Regions from separate parts of the Pseudomonas sp. NPDC090592 genome, predicted to be linked through region 1. Evidence: riboswitches for the same ligand, from Rfam matches in the RefSeq annotation. Region 1 holds a riboswitch; the other holds the start of a gene.
The links. Region 1 has a riboswitch for thiamine pyrophosphate ahead of thiC (phosphomethylpyrimidine synthase ThiC). Riboswitches for the same ligand answer to the same signal wherever they lie in the genome.
Positions count from the first base shown of each region.

Region 1 (10,725 bases):
TGACCACTTCGGCCATGCGCGCATCGTGGTAGACCTGCACTTCCAGGTGCGGCACCGGCAGCCACGGCAGGCTGTGCTCCTGGCGCACATGCAAAGTGGTGGTGTATGGGCAGGCCAGCACTACATCCAGCACCAGCACGCCGAGCATCTGGTCGCCTTGGGTCATGCCGATGCGGCGCGAGCTCTGGGTGGTGCGCATGTCGGGCAACAGGCGCATCAGCCGGGCGTAGTTGGCCTCGCAGGCAGCCTGCAGCCCGACCAGGTCGACTCGATAACGCTCGCGCAGCAGGTTCACTTCCACATACCTCGTACTTCATCACGGTTCAGCGCCAGCCATTGCAGGCCGATGATGGTCGCCGCGTTGCAGATGCGCCCGTCGCGCACGGCCTGCAACGCGTCCTCGAACGACCATACGCGTACGCGAATGTCTTCGCCCTCTTCTTCCAGGCCATGCAGCCCCCCGGCGCCCTCGCTGGTGCAACGGCCAAGGAACAGGTGAACGTACTCGTCACTGCCGCCGGGCGACGGGAAGTAGCGGGTCATCGGCCACAGGGCGCTGAACGTCAGGCCGGCTTCCTCCTCGGCTTCGCGGTGGGCGACTTCTTCGGGTTGCTCATCCTTGTCGATCAGCCCGGCAACCATCTCGATCAGCCAGGGGTTGCCGACCTTGTCCAGTGCGCCCACGCGAAACTGCTCGATCAGCACGACTTCATCGCGCAACGGGTCGTAGGGCAGCACACACACTGCATCGTGGCGCACGAACAGTTCACGGCTGATCTCGCGGCCCATGCCCCCGGCAAACAGCTCGTGGCGCAGGTGCACCTTGTCGAGCTTGTAGAAGCCCTGGAAGCAGTTGGCCCGCTTGACGATCTCGACCGCCTTGGGCACCGAATTCAACGTGTCTGACATGGAAATCCTCGTTACCTCAATTACCGCATCGCGCCATCCTACTCTGCACGCTTTCGCGTTTCACCCCTTTCCGGCAACCGTTCGCACACTCGGGACAGCTCGCCTTCACTCTGTTAGCTTAGTGGCGAACTGAAGGCCGCGCAGACGGTCAAAGGCCGACTTTTCCCTGTTCTGCAAGGATCATCATGACACTTGTCAAACTGACTTCCGTGGCCGTGCTGGCACTCGCCCTGGGCGCTTGCCAGAGCCTGTTCACGCCCAACTACCGGGCCCCGCTCGAGGTCAAGCGCGACGCCTGGGAGCACGTGAAACCCGGCTGCAGCGAAAGCGACTGCCCGCTGGTGAACATCGACATGGTCCACTTCCCGGCCCTGCCCAAACTCGACGCCATCGTCGAAAAGCGCCTGCTGCAACTGACCGAAGACAATCAGCATGGCACCGCCCCAGGCACCTTGCAGGCCTACGAGCAGCAATTCCTGGCCAGTGCCGACAAACGTAACAGCAGCTATTTGCAAGCCAAGGTACGCGAGCAGCATGACGGGCTGGTGATCGTCGAGTTGTCCAGCTACCTGGACAGTGGTGGCGCCCACGGCATGCCGGGGCGTGGTTTCATCAACTATTCGCGCAAGCTGGACAAGGTGCTGACCCTGCAGGACATGCTGGTGCCCGGCCAGGAAGACACCTTCTGGAAAACCGTCGAGGAGTCTCACCGTGCCTGGCTGATGAGCGTGGGCATGGACAAGGACGCCGAGTTCGTCAAAACCTGGCCGTTCAAGAAATCGCCGCACATCGCCCTGACGTACGGCGCGGTGGTGGTCAAGTACGAGGTCTACGCCATCGCGCCCTATTCCATGGGCCACGTGGAACTGAAAATCCCGTACCCGCGCCTGAATGGCGTGCTCAAGCCTGAACTGTTTCCCGGCCGCGGCTAAGGCTTAGCAGCCCATGCAGTACACCTGCCAGCAGCAATGCTGGCAGGGTTGCACCCAGCTCCGGTGCATTGGCGGCAATCAAGTGATAGGCCGCCACCCCCGCAAACCAGGCCACCAGCGCCTGCCAGTGCAAGCCACCCACCTGTGCCGGCAGTTGACGACGGCGGATCACGTAGTGGTCCATCAGCACCACGCCGAACAGCGGCGCGAACACCGAGCCGATCAGCAACAGGAAGTTTTCGTACTGGGCCAGGGGTGCCAGCAGGGCGATGAGGGTGCACAGCACGCCGACGGCCAACGCCAGGTGCTCGACCTTCAGCGGCAACAGCACACCGGTGGATACGGCAGCCGAGTGGATGTCGGCAAAGGCCTTTTCCGACTCGTCCAGCAGAATGAGCAGCAGCGGGATACCCATGCCGGCGCCCGCCAGGGCCAGCAGCAGGGCGTTGACTTCACCACTGGCAGCAAAGGCCAGTGTGTAGGCCACGCCCAGGCTCATCAGCCAGGTGTTACCGATGAAGTAACCCACTACCGTGCCGCCGAACACATGCTTGCCATTGCGGGCGAAACGCGAGTAGTCGGCAATCAGCGGCAGCCACGACAGCGGCATGGCAATGGCGATATCAAAGCCGACCGCCAGCGACATCGAGCCGTCCCCGGCGCGGTTCCACAGCGCAGCCAGGTCGGCCTTGGCGAACAGGTTCCAGGTCAGCCAGATGCAGGCGCCCAGCAGCAACCAGATACCCCAGGCGCGCAGCACCTTGCGCACGAAGGCCAGTGGCCCGCTGACCGCCAGCAGGGTGGCCAGGGCGCCGAAGCACAGGGTCCAGAGCATCGGGCTGTTCCAGGCACTGTCCTCGCCGAACGCACGCGCGCCCAGCAGGCTGGCGGCATCGCGCATGACAATGATCTCGAACGCCCCCCAGCCCACCAGTTGCAGCAGGTTGAGCAGCGCCGGCAAACGTGCGCCGTGGCTGCCCAGGCTGAGTTTCAGGGTGCCCATGGCGGACAGGCCGGTGTCGCTGCCGATAACCCCGGCCGCCCCCAGCAACAGCACACCCACGCCGGTGCCCAGGGCGATGGCCAGCACCGCGCCGGCGAGACCAAGGCCTGGCGCGAGCATGGCGCCGACTTGCAGCACCATCAGGCCGATGCCGAGGGAAAACCACAGCGAGAAGAGATCGCGGGCGCCGAAGATGCGCTGGTGGGTGGGGACCGGGTGGTCGGGTGAGAACTGGCTGGGGGTGGTCATTGTTATGTTCGCCGGAAAAAGTAGGAGTTGCAGACTGCATCCTGTGGGAGCGGGCGTGCCCGCGAAGCAAGCACCGCGGTGCATGGCAAGGGCTTCGCCCTTGTTCGCGGGCACGCCCGCTCCCACAGAGAAAGAGGCTGCGGTTTAGACTTTGTGGTACAGCTGGCTGCCTTCCTGGCGGAACCGCTCGGCCTGCTCGCGCATGCCCTCTTCGACCGACACGTCCACCGTCTCGATCCTGGCGGCGTATTCACGCACTTCCTGGGTGATCTTCATCGAGCAGAACTTCGGCCCGCACATCGAGCAGAAGTGCGCGACCTTGGCCGATTCCTTCGGCAGGGTCTCGTCGTGGAAGGCACGCGCTGTGTCCGGGTCCAGACCAAGGTTGAACTGGTCTTCCCAACGGAACTCGAAGCGTGCCTTGGACAAGGCGTTGTCACGGATCTGCGCGCCCGGGTGGCCCTTGGCAAGGTCGGCGGCATGTGCGGCGATCTTGTAGGTGATGATGCCGGTTTTCACGTCGTCCTTGTTCGGCAGGCCCAGGTGCTCCTTGGGCGTGACGTAGCAGAGCATGGCGCAACCGAACCAGCCGATCATCGCCGCACCAATACCCGAAGTGATGTGGTCGTAGCCCGGGGCAATGTCGGTGGTCAGCGGGCCGAGGGTGTAGAACGGCGCCTCGTCGCAGCACTCCAGCTGCTTGTCCATGTTCTCCTTGATCAACTGCATGGGCACGTGGCCCGGGCCTTCGATCATGCACTGCACGTCGTGCTTCCAGGCAATCTTGGTCAGCTCGCCGAGGGTTTCCAGCTCACCGAACTGCGCGGCGTCGTTGGCGTCGGCAATCGAGCCAGGGCGCAGGCCGTCGCCCAGCGAGAAGCTGACGTCGTAGGCCTTCATGATTTCGCAGATTTCGTCGAAGTGGGTGTACAGGAAGTTTTCCTTGTGGTGCGCCAGGCACCACTTGGCCATGATCGAGCCACCACGGCTGACGATGCCGGTAACGCGCTTGGCGGTCAGCGGCACATAGCGCAGCAGCACACCGGCGTGGATGGTGAAGTAGTCCACGCCTTGCTCGGCCTGCTCGATCAGGGTGTCGCGGAACAGCTCCCAGGTCAGGTCTTCGGCCACGCCGTTGACCTTCTCCAGTGCCTGGTAGATCGGCACGGTACCGATCGGCACCGGCGAGTTGCGAATGATCCACTCACGGGTTTCGTGAATGTGCTTGCCGGTCGACAGGTCCATGACCGTGTCCGAGCCCCAGCGGATGCCCCAGGTCAGCTTGGCCACTTCTTCCTCGATCGAGGAGCCCAGGGCGCTGTTGCCGATGTTGCCGTTGATCTTCACCAGGAAATTGCGGCCGATGATCATCGGCTCCACTTCCGGGTGGTTGATGTTGGCCGGAATGATCGCGCGGCCGCGGGCGACTTCCTCGCGGACGAATTCGGGGGTGATTTCTTTCGGAATATTGGCGCCGAAGCTGTGGCCGGCGTGCTGCTCCTTGAGCAGGCCTGCGGCGCGGGCCTCCTGCAGCTTCATGTTTTCGCGGATGGCCACGTATTCCATCTCTGCGGTGATGATGCCCTGGCGGGCATAGTGCATCTGCGAGACGTTGGCGCCAGCCTTGGCCCGACGCGGGTTGCGCACGTGGGCGAAGCGCAGCTTGGCCAGCTCGGCATCGTTCAGGCGCTGCTGGCCGAAGTCGGAGCTCAGGCCGTCGAGGCGCTCGGTGTCACCACGCGCTTCGATCCAGGCCGAGCGCACATCGCCCAGGCCTTTGCGTACGTCGATGATCACGTTGGGGTCGGTGTACGGGCCGGAGGTGTCGTAGACCAATACCGGGGCGTTGGTTTCGCCACCAAAATCGGTAGGGGTATCGTCCAGGCTGATTTCGCGCATGGGTACGCGGATGTCCGGACGCGAGCCTTCGACATAGATCTTGCGCGAACGGCGGAACGGTTGCACGGACTGCTGATCGACTTGTGCCGATTCGCTGAGGTTGATCGCTTTTTCTTGTTTGGTCATCACAGGCTCTCCAGACGGCTTCCTAGCAGTGGAATGTCGGGGGAGAACCTGAAAGACGCGGACGCACCCCTTGACGGGTGCAGTGCCGGATATGGGGGTGCCTGAAGCTGCATGCAGCTGCGACATTCCCGGACCTGGCACAAGAGGCTCCCCGGGAAGGCGAGCAATCTTGTTCCCTACGCAGGCGCTAACCTGATCAGGTTCAACGGGATCCGCACCTCTGCGATCTCAGCCTTTGCTTCAAGGCACCCCGACAAGAACATGCGCAGTCTAAGCTGGAGTGGTCGGCAAAGCCAAGCGGGTAAATGCGCGATTGATGAAAGGCACACCAGGCGATTGTTGCCGGGGGCGCATGGCACTACACTGGCCCGTCGCTCGATACTCAACAGTTCAGTAATTACTTTCGTACAAGGATTGCCTCTATGCTGCGCAAACTCTCACTGGCGATAGCCGTGTCTTGTGCGTCCAACGGAGTGGTCTGGGCAGCGGACATGCCCCCAACAGTGAAAACCGACCTGGTCAGCGTCTATCAGGAGGCGGTGGACAACAACGCCGACCTGGCGGCTGCCCGCGCCGATTATGGCGCCCGCCGCGAAGTGGTACCCCAGGCCCGCGCCGGGCTGTTGCCCAACCTGTCGGCTGGCGCCGAAATGATGAACACCCGCACCAAGCTCGACGAGCCCTCCATCACCTCCAACCGCAGCGGTAACTCATGGAGCGCGACCCTGGCCCAGCCAATCTTCCGCGCTGACCGATGGTTCCAGTTGCAGGCAGCCGAGGCAGTCAACGAGCAGGCCGCGCTGGAGCTGTCGGCCACTGAACAGAACCTGATCCTGCAGACTGCACAGAACTACTTCGCCGTGCTGCGCGCCCAGGACAACCTGGCCGCTACCAAGGCCGAAGAAGCGGCGTTCAAGCGCCAGCTGGACCAGTCCAACGAGCGTTTCGATGTGGGCCTGTCGGACAAGACCGACGTGCTGCAATCCCAGGCCAGCTACGACACGGCCCGGGCCAACCGGATCATTGCCGAGCGCCAGGTGCAGGACGCCTTTGAAGCGCTGGTCACCCTGACCAACCGTGAGTACACCTCGATTCAAGGCGTGGTGCATACCCTGCCCGTGCAGGTGCCTACCCCCAACGACGCCAAGGCCTGGGTCGAAACCGCCGGGCGCCAGAACCTCAACCTGCTGGCCACCAACTATTCGGTTTCTGCCGCCGAAGAAACCCTGCGCCAGCGCAAGGCCGGTCATGCCCCGACCCTGGATGCAGTGGCCAAGTACCAGAAGGGGGACAACGACAGCCTCGGCTTTACCAACCCTTCGCAATTGGGCGTGCGCTACAGCGGCGATGTCGAACAGACCAGCGTTGGCCTGCAACTGAACATTCCGATCTACAGCGGCGGGCTGACCAGCTCGCAGGTACGTGAGGCCTACCAGCGCCTGAGCCAGAGCGAACAACAGCGCGAAAGCCTGCGCCGCCAGGTGGTGGAAAACACCCGCAACCTGCACCGCGCGGTGAACACCGACGTGGAACAGGTACAGGCACGCAAGCAGTCGATCATCTCCAACCAGAGTGCGCTGGAGGCCACTGAAATCGGCTACCAGGTCGGTACCCGTAACATCGTTGACGTGCTTGATGCCCAGCGCCAGCTGTACACCTCGGTGAGGGATTACAACAACAGCCGCTATGACTACATCCTCGACAACCTGAGCCTGAAGCAGGCGGCAGGGACCTTGAGCCCGCAGGACCTGACGGACCTCAAGCGTTACCTCAAGCCGGACTACAACCCGGACAAGGACTTCCTGCCGCCGGATTTGGCTGCTGCTGCCGCCAAGAACTTTGAGCGTAGGCCCTGAGATAGGTTTTGGCTTCTTCGCGGGCTCGCCCGCTCCCACAGGGATTGCGCAGCCCTCGAACCCTGCATCAATCCTGTGGGAGCGGGCGAGCCCGCGAAGAAGCCAACGCAACTATCAGCGGATTAGCGCAGCCAGGCCATCGAGCAAGCGCTGCAACGCCCCCTGATTGGCCCGCATCACCGCCCTGCCCGCCTCGCCCATGCGCTGCGCATCCTGCGGCAACTCGACCAACCGCCGCACTTCCCCGGCCAGCCCGTCGGCATCGTCCACCTGCTGCAACGCCCCCGCATCACGCAACATTGCGCTGATTTCGAGGAAGTTGAACACATGCGGCCCCATGATCACCGGCAGCGCCAGCGCCGCCGGCTCCAGCGGGTTGTGACCACCGGTTGCCACCAGGCTGCCGCCGACAAAGGCAATGTCGGCCAAGGCGTAAAGGAACAGCAACTCGCCCATGGTGTCGCCAAGCAGTACCTGCGTCTGCGCATCAACAGGGGCGCCAGCAGAGCGGCGCACGGTCGTGAACTGTTCGCTGCAAAGCGCATGCACCGCGTTGAAGCGTTCGGGGTGGCGCGGTACCAGGATCAGCAAGGCATCACCATGCACCTGCAACAACTGCCGGTGCGCCTGCAGGATCAACGCGTCCTCACCTTCATGGGTGCTGGCCGCAATCCACACCGGGCGCTGCTGCGCCCCCCACTGCGCACGCAATGCCTTGGCACGGGGTAGCAGTTGCTCATCGATCTTCAGGTCGAACTTGATCGAACCGGTGACTTGCACGCACTCAGGACGCGCCCCCAGATCGCGGAAGCGCTGCGCCTCGGTTTGCGTTTGCACGGCAATCAGGCTCATCTCTGCCAGCATCGGCCGGGTCAGCTTGGCAAAACGCCCATAACCACGGGCCGAGCGCTCGGACAATCGCGCATTGGCCAGCGCCACCGGAATACCGCGCTTGGCACACTGGTGGATGTGATTGGGCCACAGCTCGGTTTCCATGATGATCCCCAGCTTGGGCTGCACATGGTCTAGAAAACGCCCAGCGGCCCATGGCAGGTCATAAGGCAGGTAGCAATGCTGCACACGTGGTTCGTCGGCGAACATGGCGCGAATGCGCTCGGCACCGGTCGGCGTCATGCAGGTAAGCGTGATCGGCAATTGCGGGTAGGCCTTGAGCAAGGCCCGCACCATTGGCGCGGCGGCGATGCTCTCGCCCACAGACACCGCATGCACCCAGATGCCACCTTGGCGCATGACTGGCAGCTTGAACGCAAAGCGCTCGCCGATACGCTGGCCATAGGCCGGCGCCTTGCGCGCGCGCAGGTACAGGCGCAGCGCAACCAGCGGCAGGCCCAGGTGAAACAGCAAGGTATAGAGAGTTCTGTTCATGGCGGCGGAGTTTACCCGATCGCACGCAGGTGCACTGCAAAGCGCTCGGCCAGCCACTGCGCAGCAGGCCCCAGGGGTTCGTCGCGGCGCCAGGCCAGTTCCGCCACCAACGCCGGTGGCCGCCACTCGCTGTCCAGTTCGACCATATGCGCCTGGTAAGTCGGATACTGCACCACGTGCCGCGGCAACCAGGCCCAGCCCAGGCCGCGCATCAGCAACTCGGCCATGGCGTAGAAGCTGTCGGCACGCCACACCTGCGGGCTGACCGCCTCGCCGCCGGGGTAGCCGCTTTGCTGCGGGGTGATGAGCAGTTGCCGGTGACGTGCCAGTTGCTGCAGGGTGACCCGCCTTTCGCCGGCCAGCGGGTGGCCGACTGCGCACACCGTAACCATTTCCACGCTGCCCAGGGCGCGCCGCTCCAGCGATGCCGGCATGCTTTCGTGGTGGAAGAACAGGCCCAGGTCGGCGCGCCGCTCCACCAGCTTGCGCGCCACATCCCCTTGAGCGCCACTGGCCAGTTGCACTTGCAGAAATGGAAAGCGACTGGCCAGTTCGTCCAGGCTGTCGATCACTGGCTGGTAAGGCATGGCTTCGTCCTGGGCCACCCGCAGCAAGGCCTCTTGCCCGCGCATCAGTGCCAGGGCGCGGCCATTCAGGCGCTCGCACTGGCGCAGCAGCTCACGGGCGTCCTCCAGCAACGCACTACCGTTTTCGGTCAGCTTGGGTTGCCGGCCACTGCTGCGCTCGAACAAGGTGACACCCAAGTCAGTTTCCAGCATGGCAATTGCGCTGCTGATAGCCGACTGCGCCTTGTGCTGCTCACGTGCCACGGCGGAGAACGAGCGCAGTTCAGCGACACGCAGGAAAGTACGCAGCTGTTCCAGATTCCACTGCTCGGCCATCGACCTATCTCCCTTATTGATAGGTAATGACTTTACCCCATCTACGTAACGTCTAGAATGCCCGACCAGTTACCGGAGAATCCCGCCATGAATGCCTACACCTACCTCGCCATCGCCATCTGCGCCGAAGTGATCGCCACCGCCTCGATGAAAGCGGTGAAAGGCCTGAGCACGCCTTTGCCGTTGCTGCTGATGGTCGTTGGCTATGGGATCGCGTTCTGGATGCTGACCCTGGTGGTACGCAGCATTCCCGTGGGGATCGCCTATGCAATCTGGTCGGGGCTGGGGATTGTGCTGATCAGTGTGGCGGCGCTGGTGATCTACGGGCAGAAGCTGGATGTGCCGGCGATGCTGGGCATGGCCATGATCGTGGGCGGGGTGGTGGTGATTCAACTGTTTTCGAAGACGGCTGGGCATTGATGTTGGCCTCTGGATCTTGGGGCCGCTTTGCGGCCCATCGCGACGCAAGGCCGCTCCCACAGGGAACCGCGTAGGCTTCAGGATTTGCACGTTTCCTGTGGGAGCGGCCTTGTGTCGCGATGGGCTGCATAGCAGCCCCCTTTTGCCCGACCCTGTATACTTGCCAGCTGTCCCAGTCTTCGAGGTACCGCCATGCCATCTGCCATTTCCACTGACGTGCTGATCGTCGGCGCCGGGGTCGCAGGCCTCTGGCTCAATGCACGCCTGCGCCGCATGGGGTATTCGACAGTGCTGGTGGAGCGCGCCAGCCTTGGCGGTGAGCAGACCATCAAGTCCCAGGGCATTATCCATGGCGGCACCAAATACGCCCTGCACGGTGCGCTGACCGGCGCCTCGGAAGCCATTGCCGACATGCCGCGCCGCTGGCGCGAAGCCTTGAGCGGCAGCGGCGAGCTGGATCTTGCCGGCACCCGCCTGCTATCCGATGCCCACTACCTGTGGTCGCCCGGCACCCTGGCCGGCAACCTCACCAGCTTCTTCGCCAGCAAGGCCGTGCGTGGCCGGGTCGACCAGGTGAAGGGCGAGCAACTGCCGCCGGCCCTGCAAGACCGTGCCTTCAAGGGCAAGGTCTACCGCCTGGCCGAGCTGGTCATCGACGTGCCCACCTTGCTGGCCAACCTGGCTGAACTGGCAGGCGACAGCCTGCTGGCCGGGGAACGCATCGAGCCGCTGCGCGAAAATGACGAACTGGTCGGCCTGCGCGTCGATGGCCGCGACATCCGTGCCCAGCGCGTCGTGCTTAGCGCTGGCGCTGGCACCGAGGGCCTGCTGCACGCCCTGGGCCTGAACCAGCCAGCCATGCAAACACGGCCGCTGCACATGGTCATGGCCAAGGGCGCCAACCTCAAACCACTGTATGCCCACTGCCTGGGCGGCGGGCCCAAGCCGCGGGTGACCGTCACTACCCACCCGGCCGCCGATGGCCAATGGGTCTGGTATCTGGGTGGCGACCTGGCCGAAGCCGATGGCGTCGCCCGCGAGCC
Region 1 covers NZ_JBIVXJ010000008.1:128,860-139,584, reverse strand. The annotation lists gene ACIQUI_RS09230 (DUF1249 domain-containing protein) at 1-301, opposite strand, end outside; gene ACIQUI_RS09225 (NUDIX domain-containing protein) at 292-909, opposite strand; gene ACIQUI_RS09220 (RsiV family protein) at 1,095-1,841, shown strand; gene cytX (putative hydroxymethylpyrimidine transporter CytX) at 1,810-3,093, opposite strand; gene thiC (phosphomethylpyrimidine synthase ThiC) at 3,238-5,118, opposite strand; TPP riboswitch at 5,275-5,381, opposite strand; gene ACIQUI_RS09205 (TolC family outer membrane protein) at 5,541-6,974, shown strand; gene waaA (lipid IV(A) 3-deoxy-D-manno-octulosonic acid transferase) at 7,089-8,360, opposite strand; gene ACIQUI_RS09195 (LysR family transcriptional regulator) at 8,372-9,262, opposite strand; gene ACIQUI_RS09190 (multidrug efflux SMR transporter) at 9,350-9,682, shown strand; gene ACIQUI_RS09185 (NAD(P)/FAD-dependent oxidoreductase) at 9,875-10,725, shown strand, end outside.

Region 2 (10,725 bases), on a different contig from region 1:
AGGTGGGTAACCACCACCATTTTCAGTGCATAGGGTTGCTCGATCAGCGGCAGGCCGAGGTGCTCGGCACGGGCAATCACGGCGGGCGGGATGGCCTGGATGAAACTGCCGCCCGTGAGGATGACCATGCCGGCAATGCCCACGGCGTCGCCGTCCTCCACCAGGCTCAGCAGGTTGGCCTCGCCACGCGGGTGGTTGATGCCGGTGACGAACACCAGCTCGCCGCCCATTACCCATTCAGCGATGCCTTCGTTTTCCGCCACATACGGCCAGCGCACCCGTCGCTGCAGGTTGCGCGCGCCGGCCCGCACGCGCATTTCGTGCAGGCCGGGCAAATGCAGGATCTCATCCAGCGCCAGGCTCACGGCTCGATGCCCGCCTGGCCCGGAGCCCGGCGGCGCTCGCCCAGCTCAAGCATCACCACATAGCACAACGCCGAGGCGCCGATGCCCACCAGCGGCGCAACCCAGGGCGAGGCATACGCCAGCAGCGCACCCACGGCATAGGCTATAAGCCCGTTCAGGTTGTAGCGAGGCAGGCTTACCGACGCCAGCGCCGGGTACTTGCCACGATGGCGGTACCAGAAATCGGCCATGATCACCCCACCCACCGGCGGAATGATCGAGCCCAGCAGCACCAGGAACGGGATCAGCATCTCGTACATGCCGCCGATCGCCAGTACAATGCCAACCCCCGCGGCCACCAGGGTTGCCGTGCGCCTGCGCTCGCTGCGCAACAAGTGGCAGGCGGCGGCCGACACGTTGTAGATGGTCGGCCCCTGTATGGTCCAAAGGTTCAGGCACAGCATCACCACTGCCGCAAACGACAGGCCTTGCAGCATCATCACTTCGACAATATCGGCCTGCTGGTAAACCATCGCGCACCAGGCGCCTGCCACCACCATCAGGCCGTTACCCAGCAAGAACGCCACGACGCTGGCGACTACCGCTACCCGGCCACTGCGCGCCAGACGTGTCCAGTTGGTGGCCTGGGTAGCACCACTGGCGAAGGTGCCGAAGACCATGGTCACTGCTGCCGAAAAGGTCAGGTTTTCATGCGGCACCACCGCCGCCAGCCCGGCAAGCCCACCGACATCGCGGGTGGCGATGTACATCGAAGCCACCAGCAGCACGAACATCAACGGCACCGACACGCGCGACAATACATCCAGGCCTTTGAAGCCGATGATGGCGGTGATGCTGAAGCCCAGGCCGAAGAACACCATCAACGGCACACTGAAGCCTTCCGCCAGCCCCAGCAGCTTGACCAGCACGATGGCCACGGTGGCCGTACCCCAGGCGTACCAGCCAAGCTCGGCAAACCCCAGCAGAAAGTCCGAAAGCCGGCTGCCGGCTTCGCCAAAACAGAAGCGCCCCATCAGCACCGTGTTCAGGCCACTGCGCGAGGCGATGAATGCCAGGGCAGCGGCATACAGGGCCAGCAGGCTGTTGCCGATGGTAGCCACCCACAACATGTCGACAAAATTGAAGGCCATGCCCAGCTTGCCACCGGCGAACATCGTGCCGGTGAAGAAGGTGAAGCTGAACAGGACCATGGCAATCGGCAGCAGGCCCTTGCGGGCAGACTGCGGGGCTTCGCTGAGGGGGAATTCGCTGGGTGAGCTCATTGCACGGGGCTCCGGGTTGTAGTTGGGAGCTGGAAGAGCAATATGCGGGCCGCTTTCTAGCGGGCCTGAGAGCACGTCAGGAACAGGCGCATGGCACTGCGCGTCATGTGCACAGTGAACATTAAAGCGCTGAAATGGCGAATTGAAAGTGTGGCCTGTGACTCGATTTGAAGCGCAAATGCACCAAAGCGGATCCGGATTGGGTAGTTGACACTCAGGCGGCAGAAGAACGCGGACGCTGTGGCAACTGGCTTGCTCAAAATCTGAAAACTGACGCGTTCCCTGTGGGAGCGGGCGCGCCCGCGAAGAATCCAACGCGTTGCATGGCACCGGCTGCGCCGGTGTTCGCGGGCAAGCCCGCTCCCACAGGGCACTGCTAAATCAGTAAGTCATGTGCGCTTCCACGCGGTGGAAGGTTACGCCCCGTCCAACCCCATCTGCCAGAAGTCCGCCTCCAGGCTGGACGCCTGCCCGAAAACCCCCACCAGTTCGGCGAAGCGCTGCTCGGTCATGCTGCGTGCCGCCAGCTCGTCCAGCTGCTTGCGCGCAGCTGCCGCCACGCCCTGGTAGCCTTCCCCGGCATACTCGCAAATCCACTCGCGGTAAGGGTGGTTGCTCAAGTCGCCAATCCGCTGCGCCAGTGCCTGGCCGATCTCGGCATAGCCGATCACGCAAGGCGCCAGTGCAACATGCAGCTCCAGCAGGTCGCCGGCTGCACCGCAGTCCAGCACATAGCGGGTATAGGCCACAGTGGCCTGGTGCTCGGGCGCGGCCTCGATATCCGCCTGGGTCAACCCCCAGCGCGCACACAGGCGCAAGTGCAACTCGGTTTCATCCAGAATCGCCGCCAGCGTGGCCTGGGCGGCGCGGATATCAGCCGGGCGACGGCTCTTGTAGGCCGCCAGCGCCCAGGCGCGGGCGAACTGGACAAGGAACAGGTAATCCTGCACCAGGTAAGTCCGGAAGGCGTCCTCGCTCAGCGTGCCCTCACCCATCTGCCGCACGAAGTCATGGTCGACATAACTGTTCCACTGTTGCGTGGCAGCGCTCTTCAGGCGTTCGAAGATATCCATGCTCATTGGCCCTCCGGGTAGACGGCGTCGAAGAAGGCCAGCTCCAGCGCGACGGTGCGCTGGTAGAAGTCACTGGCCAGTGCGGCTTGCTGCGGGCCAACGCGGTCCAGTTCGGCCTGCAGGAAGGCAACGAAGGCCTGGAAGGCCGGGTTGTCGTGCAGGGTTATCCACTCGGCATGGACGAAGTTGTCCGGCATGGGTTTGGGCGCCATCAGCGCCCAGTCCAGGTACAGGCCCTCGGCAACATTGAGTACCGCCAGCGCCGCCACATAGGAACGGGTGGCCGCTGCTTCGCGCATGATCGCCTTGAAACCTGCGGTTGGCGCCGTATCGGCCGGTTCACTGCGTTGCAGGGGGCTTACATCCAGCGCCTCGAAGGCGCGGAGGAAATAGGTGTTCTCGTCACTGCAGATCATCCCGGCAAAACGCCCGAAGCGCAGGCGCGCCTCGAAGGTGTCGGCCGTAGCGATCGCTGCACCCAGCAGGGTCAGGAAGCTGTCGAGGAAGCGGTGGTCCTGCACCAGGTAGTCGACCATGATCGGGTCCGGCAGGCTGCCGTCGCACAATTGGGTCACGAAGCGGTGGCCAACGGCCGCCGACCAGGTCGGCTCGCTTTGGCGGCGCAGGGACTGGCTGAAACGTTCGGTCATGTTGCTGTCCTTGATGAGGGTGACAGCGAGACCTTGGCAGTTGGCATGAACGGGCCTCGCAGTGAGGCCGGCAAAAAGGCAGGTAACAAGTCCCATCCCTTCGCCGGCATGATCCGGATCAGGTTCGAAGGGTCACCGCGCTGCAGCGTTCAGCGGTTTCTCAGCCCGTTGCCGGGCTCCCCTTGGTGGCGCTCAGGTATACCCCAGGGCGCTGGTGCTGTCACTACCCACTGCACCCAATCTGTGGGCAATGGGGGCCCGCAAGTGGGGAATCAGCCCCATTTTTGACGCCCCGTTATTTAGCGCGCATCAGACACCGCAAGGATTTGTTTAACAAAGTATTACTGAAAAAATTGTTGGCACAGCCGTTGCTCTGAGCCTTTTACCGGGCAAAACGCCATTGATGGCTTAGCGCCATAACGCCGCGAGCGAGGCATAAGGCAATGAAAACACCTGCCGTGATCCACCCAACCAGGCACGTATTCCAGCTGTCCTCCGTCACTGCGCTGATGCTCAGCCTCGGGCTGATCACGGCCATGGCCTCCTCCCTCGACGACAACAGCCCGCCGCCGCCCACCGACCAATCGGCCTATACCGACCAGCCCGCCGACCCAACGCCAGCGCTGCTCAACCTCAATACATTGCCCGAAGCCAATGAGGGCTCGTTGGAGCTGACCGATGGCGTATACGGTGACCGCAACACGGTGCGCACCGACAACGTGCTGCCGCCGGCCTTGCAAACCTCGGACCGATACCCCACCAATGGCAAGCCCAGCCCGCTATTCGGTGCGCAGCCGTTCACCCAGCAATTGTTGCTGTTCGAAGAGTTCGGCCCGGAAAAACTCGACCCTACCCTGCCACCGCCCAGCCTGACCTTCCCGGTTCCCACCTTGGGTGCTGCCCCGGCCCAGGACCCCAACGTCGTGGCGCGCAGCAGCCCCAGCGGCACCGCCCTGGAAGCCTTCCTCAAACAACCGGGCCTTTACCCGTTCCCGACCCAGTTTTCCAACGTGCTGGACCGCAACCCGTGGAAGGCGCAGATCGAGCTGTTCCTCAACCGCCAACCCGTCGGGTCTCCGGCTGAAGGCCGTCCACCAGGAAAGGGCTGGTCTCATCAGCGCTGGAACGAGTTTTACCCACAGACCGCGTTCAAGACCGCGCAGGCCGGCGCGCGCATCAACCAGGGCCTGCGCGACCGTAAACAATTGCACAACTATGCGGTCGGTGAGTTCGCCCCGGGCGGGCTGTACTACCAGACCTCCGACATTCCAACCACACTGGGCACCACCAAGGGCATCGACACCCGCTTCCACCCGAACATGCCCCTGCAGAACCACAAGTCACTGTGGACCTTCGACGGCACCTTCCCGGTCAAGCTGCTGATGGTGCGCTATGGCCAACCGGTGCTGATGCGGCACTACAACGCCCTGCCAATCGACCCTTCGGCCAACGGCGGCTTTGGCCTGCACACCATCTCGACCCATGAGCACAACGGCCATTCCCCGGCTGAGAGCGATGGCTTTGCCAACGCCTACTTCTTCCCTGGGCAATACTATGACTACCGTTGGCCGGTGCAGCTGGCAGGCTATGACACCATCAACACCCGTGCCCAGGACCCCCGGGCCGCGTTCCCCTGCTTCCCGGGTGAAACCCTGTTCGTCAACGACGGCTCACCTGGCCTGAAAACCTGCCAGAACGGCAGCATCAAGATTCGCGGTGACTGGCGTGAAACCATGAGTACCCACTGGTTCCACGACCACATGATGGATTTCACGGCGCAGAACGTCTACAAGGGCAACGCCGTGATGATGAACTACTACAGCGCCCTGGACCGCGGCAACGAAGCCCTCCAGGATGGCGTCAACCTGCGCTTCCCCAGCGGTTCGGGTATGCCGTGGGGTAACCGCGACTATGACGTCAACCTGGTGATGGCCGACAAGGCCTGGGATGCCAACGGCCAACTGTGGTTCAACCCGTTCAATACCGATGGCTTCCTTGGCGACCAGATGCTGGTCAACTGGCAATACCAGCCCAAGCTCAAGGTGCGTGCGCGCAGTTACCGCTTCCGTCTGCTCAACGGCTCGGTATCGCGCTACTTCAAATTTGCAGTCGTGCGTGCAATTGCCGGGAACAGCGGCGAATTCAAGGGGCCATCCGGTTCCAACGTGTCGTACGCGCGGGTGCCGTTCCACATGATTGCCAACGACGGCAACATCATGGAGCACGCCGTGCCATTCGACGGCACCATGGACCTCAATGGTGACGGCGACCTGCAGGACAACAATGGCATCCTGCCGCTGCAAGGCATCGCCGAGCGCTACGACATCATCATCAACTTCGCCAAGAACGGCATCAAGGTGGGCGACAAGCTGTACTTCGTCAACATTGAGGAACACCGCACCGGCAAGGGCCCGGAAGGCGCCATCTCGCTGGCCGATGTGCTGTCGGAAAAGTACAAGGCAGTAATCAAACAGACCAGCAAAGGCCCGCAATGGGATAAAGGCGACCCGCTGGTGGGCAAGTTCCTGCAATTGATCGTGCAGCCCTACAGCGGCCAGGATGTGAGCATGGACCCGGTCGCCTACGAGCCGGCCAAACCGGGCAAGGCCGTAGGCCTGAAAATGCTGCCGCTGGCCATTGACCGCAACTCGGCCGCCGACCAGGCCAAGATCAAGGATGCCCGCCACCGCGAGTTCATCTTTGGCCGCTCTGACGGCACCGATACCACCCCCTGGACCATCAAGACCGACGGCGGCTTTGGCTACAGCATGGACCCACGGCGTATCAGTGCGGCGCCGCAACTGGCCAACCAGTCCACCGATGCCGGCTTCAGCGGCGACGGCACCCTGGAAGTGTGGAAGATCAAGAACGGTGGCAACGGCTGGAGCCACCCGGTGCATGTGCACTTCGAGGAAGGCGTGATCCTCAGCCGCGACGGCAAGGCGCCACCAGAGTGGGAAAAATGGGCGCGCAAGGACGTCTACCGCATCGGGCCGGATGCCGATTCGTCGGAAGAAGTCGAAATGGCCATCCGCTTCCGCGAGTTCGCCGGTACCTACATGGAGCACTGCCACAATACCCAGCATGAGGACTCGTCGATGCTGCTGCGCTGGGACATTGAACACCCAGGGCAGTTCCAGGTGATGCCGACCCCGCTGCCAGGTTGGGATGGCGTGCAGTACATGGCCTCGGTGGGCCTGCCAACCTTCCGCACCAAAGCCAGGGACGACAACGACGACGCGGCCAACAAGCCTCCGGTGGCGGCCAACGACAGCGCGGCAACCACCGCTGGCAAGCCGATCACCCTGAACGTGCTGGCCAACGACACCGACCCGGAAGGCAACCTGCCGTTGACGGTCGTCGGCTTGACCCAACCGGACTCTGGCCAGGGTAGCGCCAGCACCAACGGCACCACGGTGACCTACACCCCACCGGACACCGTCGCCACGCCGTTCACCGCCAGCTTCAACTACACGGCGCGCGATGCCAAAGGGGCCGAGTCGGTGAACCCGGCCACGGTCAGCATCGCGGTGAGCCAGGCGGCAGCGGTCGACCAGATCCAGGTCACCAGTGCCACGGTACAGGTGCGCAGCGGCAACCGCTTCACCTGGGACATACAGGGGACCACCACGGTGGCCACAGGCAACAGCATCAGTGCGGCTGTAGCAACCACCGGTGGCCCGGTAAGCCTGGGCAATGCCACGCTGACCCCCGCTACCACCGGGGCCCGCTGGCGGGTGTCTGTAACCACCACCGGCTTCGGCCCGGCCACACCGGCGACGGTCACCGTGAAATCGACGCTGGGGCAAACGGTGACAGCGCCAGTCAAATACCAGTAAGCGCAAAAAGCGGGGGCCGCTCTGCGGCCCTTCGCCGGCAAGCCAGCTCCCACAAGGATTGCACCAGCTTCAGCAATTGTTACAAGACAGTTGCTGCACAGGATGGAGCCTGTCATGAGGCTGACGCGGTCGAGGTGGGAGCTGGCTTGCCGGCGATGGGGTGCGCAGCAGCCCCAATCAGCCAAACATCGAGGACCGTATCATGCCCGGCTCATGGCGTTTGCTTCTGGTGCTGGCGTTATTTGCCGCCAGCATTCCGTTCTGGCCACTCCAGCCGCAGCAACCGGTGGCTGAAGAAGCTGAAACACCCTGGGGCGCCGACTACTTCCCCAACATCCCCCTGCTCACCCAGGACGGCAAGAACGTGCATTTCTTCGACGACCTGATCAAGGACAAAGTGGTCGCCATCAACTTCATCTTTACCGGCTGCACGGACTCCTGCCCAGTGGAAACCGCACGCCTGCGCCAGGTGCAGAAGATACTTGGCGACCGGGTCGGCAAGGACATCTTCCTCTACTCCATCAGCATCGACCCCTACAACGACACGCCTGCAACACTGAAGCGTTACGCCGAAAAATTCGCCATCGGCCCAGGCTGGACCCTGCTCACCGGCGAACCTGACGACATCGAGCGGTTACGCCGTAGCCTGGGGCTGTGGATCGACGGTCTGGAAAACGGCCGCTCCAAAGATCACAACCTGAGCCTGATCATCGGCAACCAGGCCACCGGCCGCTGGATGAAGGCCTCGCCCTTCGAAAGCCCTTACATCCTGGCCGACCGCCTGGGCAACAGCCTGCACAACTGGAAGCAGGCCAGCGCCATGAACAATGACTACGCCCAGGCCCCCGAAGTGCGCCCGCCAAGCAGTGGCGAGCAGATCTTCCGCACCCGCTGCTCATCCTGCCACACCCTGGGCAACATGGAGCCGGGGCAACCCGCGATCGGCCCTGACCTGCTGGGTGTCACGCGCCAGCGCGATGCCAACTGGCTGACCCGCTGGTTGAAGGAACCCGACCGCATGCTGGCAGAAAAGGACCCCTTGGCCATGCTGCTTTACGAGCAATACAACCGCCTGGCCATGCCCAACATGCGCCTGGGCGATGCTGAAGTCAGCGCATTGATGAGCTACATCGAAGAAGAAACCGCGCGCGTGCAGGCACCCTTGGCAGATACGGGAAATCCTTAAAGGCAATTTGATATCAGTCATCAGCCTGTCATCTCATTGTCGTATTTTTCGACCATCACCCAGGGTCGGGAAACAACAGAAGTGATTCGCCGTTCGCTTTCATCCGCCAGCCTGCTGCGGCTGCTGATCCTGATGCTTTGTGCAGCCACCCTGGCCTTTCTCTGGGGGCTGCACATTACCCAGAAAACCGCCGCCCGCCAGGATGCGCTGTCGGCCAAGGCCACCGAGCACCTGAACCTGGCCAGTATCGTCGGGGAAAGCCTGCGCCAGCTGGTCGACCGCGCCCAGGCCGTGGGCCGGGTTACCAAGGACGACATGAAGGTCCTGCGCCAGGGCAACTTCAGCCTTGCGCGGATACTGGCCGAAGACCCGGTGTTCAAGCGCATGAGCCTGTACGACCGGCAAGGCCGGTTGCTGTCGGCCAGCCATGCGGACGAGGCCAAGGTACTGCCCGAAGACTGGTTGCAGCAGTTGCAAAGGCACGTTGCCCACTATGGTTTCAAGCCCTTGCTGCCCCGCGTGCAACCGCCCGACCAGCCGGCCACCCTGCCAAACTGGCGCCTGCCCTTTCTGCTGCCATTGACCGACCTGCCCGGCCGCGATATCGACAATATCCTTGTGGTGCAGTTGGACATCGGCTACCTGGCGGTGCTGTTCCAGCATATCGACCTGGGCAGCAGCGGGCTGGTACGCCTGCTGCAGGATGACGGCCTGGAACGGCTGCGCATAGACACCAGCGGTGTGGTGGTGGCCGGCGATGCATTGCTCCCCGGGCTGCCGGATACCGGCAACGCTGCCGGCGTACTGACCCAGTACGCAGCCGGTGATGCTTACCAGAGCCTGTACCGCCATGTGCCGGAGCGTGGGTTCAGCGTGGTGGTCAGCCAGCGACAGGATGAAATCCTCGCGCCATCGACGTTGGCCTATTCGCGGCAGTTCTGGCTGAACCTGAGCATGACGCTGATGATTCTCGCCAGCCTGGTGTGGACATTGCGCCTGCTGCGCAAGCGCCAGGAAGCGTTCTGCGCACTGGAGCAGGCCCAGCAGGTAAACCAGCAGCTTATCGGCCGCCTTGAAGACGAGCACCGACGCAGCAGCCACGCCGCCGCCACCGACCACCTCAGTGGGCTGCACAACCGCCGCCAGTTTGTCGAGGTGGCAAGCCAGGCGCTAACCAGCCAGCGTGGCAAGCGCCGGTTGATGGCCATCCTGTTCATCGACATGGACCGCTTCAAGTCAATCAACGACTCGCTCGGGCACAAGATCGGCGACTTGTTGCTGCAGGCCGTGGCTGGGCGTATCCAGCGTCTGCTGGAGCCCGGTGACGAAGCCTCGCGCTTTGGCGGCGACGAGTTCGTTGTGCTGCTGGCCGGCGAGCGCAGCGAGGACCAGATAAACGCCTGGGTCCGGGAACTGGTGCAGCGTTTGTCCGCCACCTATGCCCTGGACGGCCAGGAGGTCAACACCAGCCCCAGCGTGGGTGTGAGCATCTGCCCACGTGACGGCCAGGACATCGACAGCCTGATACGCAGTGCCGATGCCGCGATGTATTCGGCCAAGCAGGCCGGGCGGGCCCAGTACCGCTTCTTCGACCCCTCGCTCAACCTGGCGGATATCCAGGCTTTCACCCTTGAACAGGCTTTTGGCAGCGCGCTGGCCGAGCGCCAGTTCGTGCTGCATTACCAGCCGCAGATCCGCCTGGATACCCAGCAAGTGCTGGGCTACGAGGCGCTGGTGCGCTGGGACCACCCCGAGTTCGGCCTGCTGTACCCGGACCGCTTCATCGACCTGGCCGAGCGCAGCGGCTTCATTGTCGACCTGGGCTGGGAGGTGCTACGCCTGGCCTGTGAGGCCTTGTCGGGCTGGGACAGCCAAGGCCGGGAAACGCGCCTGGCCGTCAATGTCTCGGCCCTGCAACTGCGCCAGGGCGACTTCGCTACCCGCCTGCTGGGCGAGTTGCAACGCTATGCAATAGCCCCGCAGCGGCTGGAGCTGGAAATTACCGAAACCACCATCCTCGACCCCGAAGGTACGGCGGTGGAGCACCTACATACCCTGCGCCGCGCTGGCCTGGGTATCAGCCTGGATGACTTCGGCCGTGGCTACGCGGGCTTTGCGCACCTGCATTCGTTGCCACTGAGCAAATTGAAGATCGACCGCTCGCTGATCGCGCCGCTGTCCAACAGCCCAGACGACAGCCCGATCGTGTCGTCCACCATCATCCTGGCCAAACGCCTGGGCCTGGAAGTGGTCGCCGAAGGGGTGGAAACACGCGAGCAGGTGGTGTGCCTGAAGCTCGCCGGCTGTGATATCGCCCAGGGCTACCACTTCAGCCGGCCGTTGTCGCCCG
Region 2 covers NZ_JBIVXJ010000023.1:48,745-59,469, reverse strand. The annotation lists gene ACIQUI_RS19900 (PucR family transcriptional regulator) at 1-365, opposite strand, end outside; gene codB (cytosine permease) at 362-1,627, opposite strand; gene tenA (thiaminase II) at 2,044-2,706, opposite strand; gene ACIQUI_RS19885 (TenA family protein) at 2,703-3,350, opposite strand; TPP riboswitch at 3,429-3,543, opposite strand; gene ACIQUI_RS19880 (Ig-like domain-containing protein) at 3,794-7,189, shown strand; gene ACIQUI_RS19875 (SCO family protein) at 7,392-8,375, shown strand; gene ACIQUI_RS19870 (putative bifunctional diguanylate cyclase/phosphodiesterase) at 8,457-10,725, shown strand, end outside.
Region 2: linked by a shared signal. The riboswitch ahead of ACIQUI_RS19885 (TenA family protein) and the one ahead of thiC (phosphomethylpyrimidine synthase ThiC) in region 1 are both predicted to bind thiamine pyrophosphate.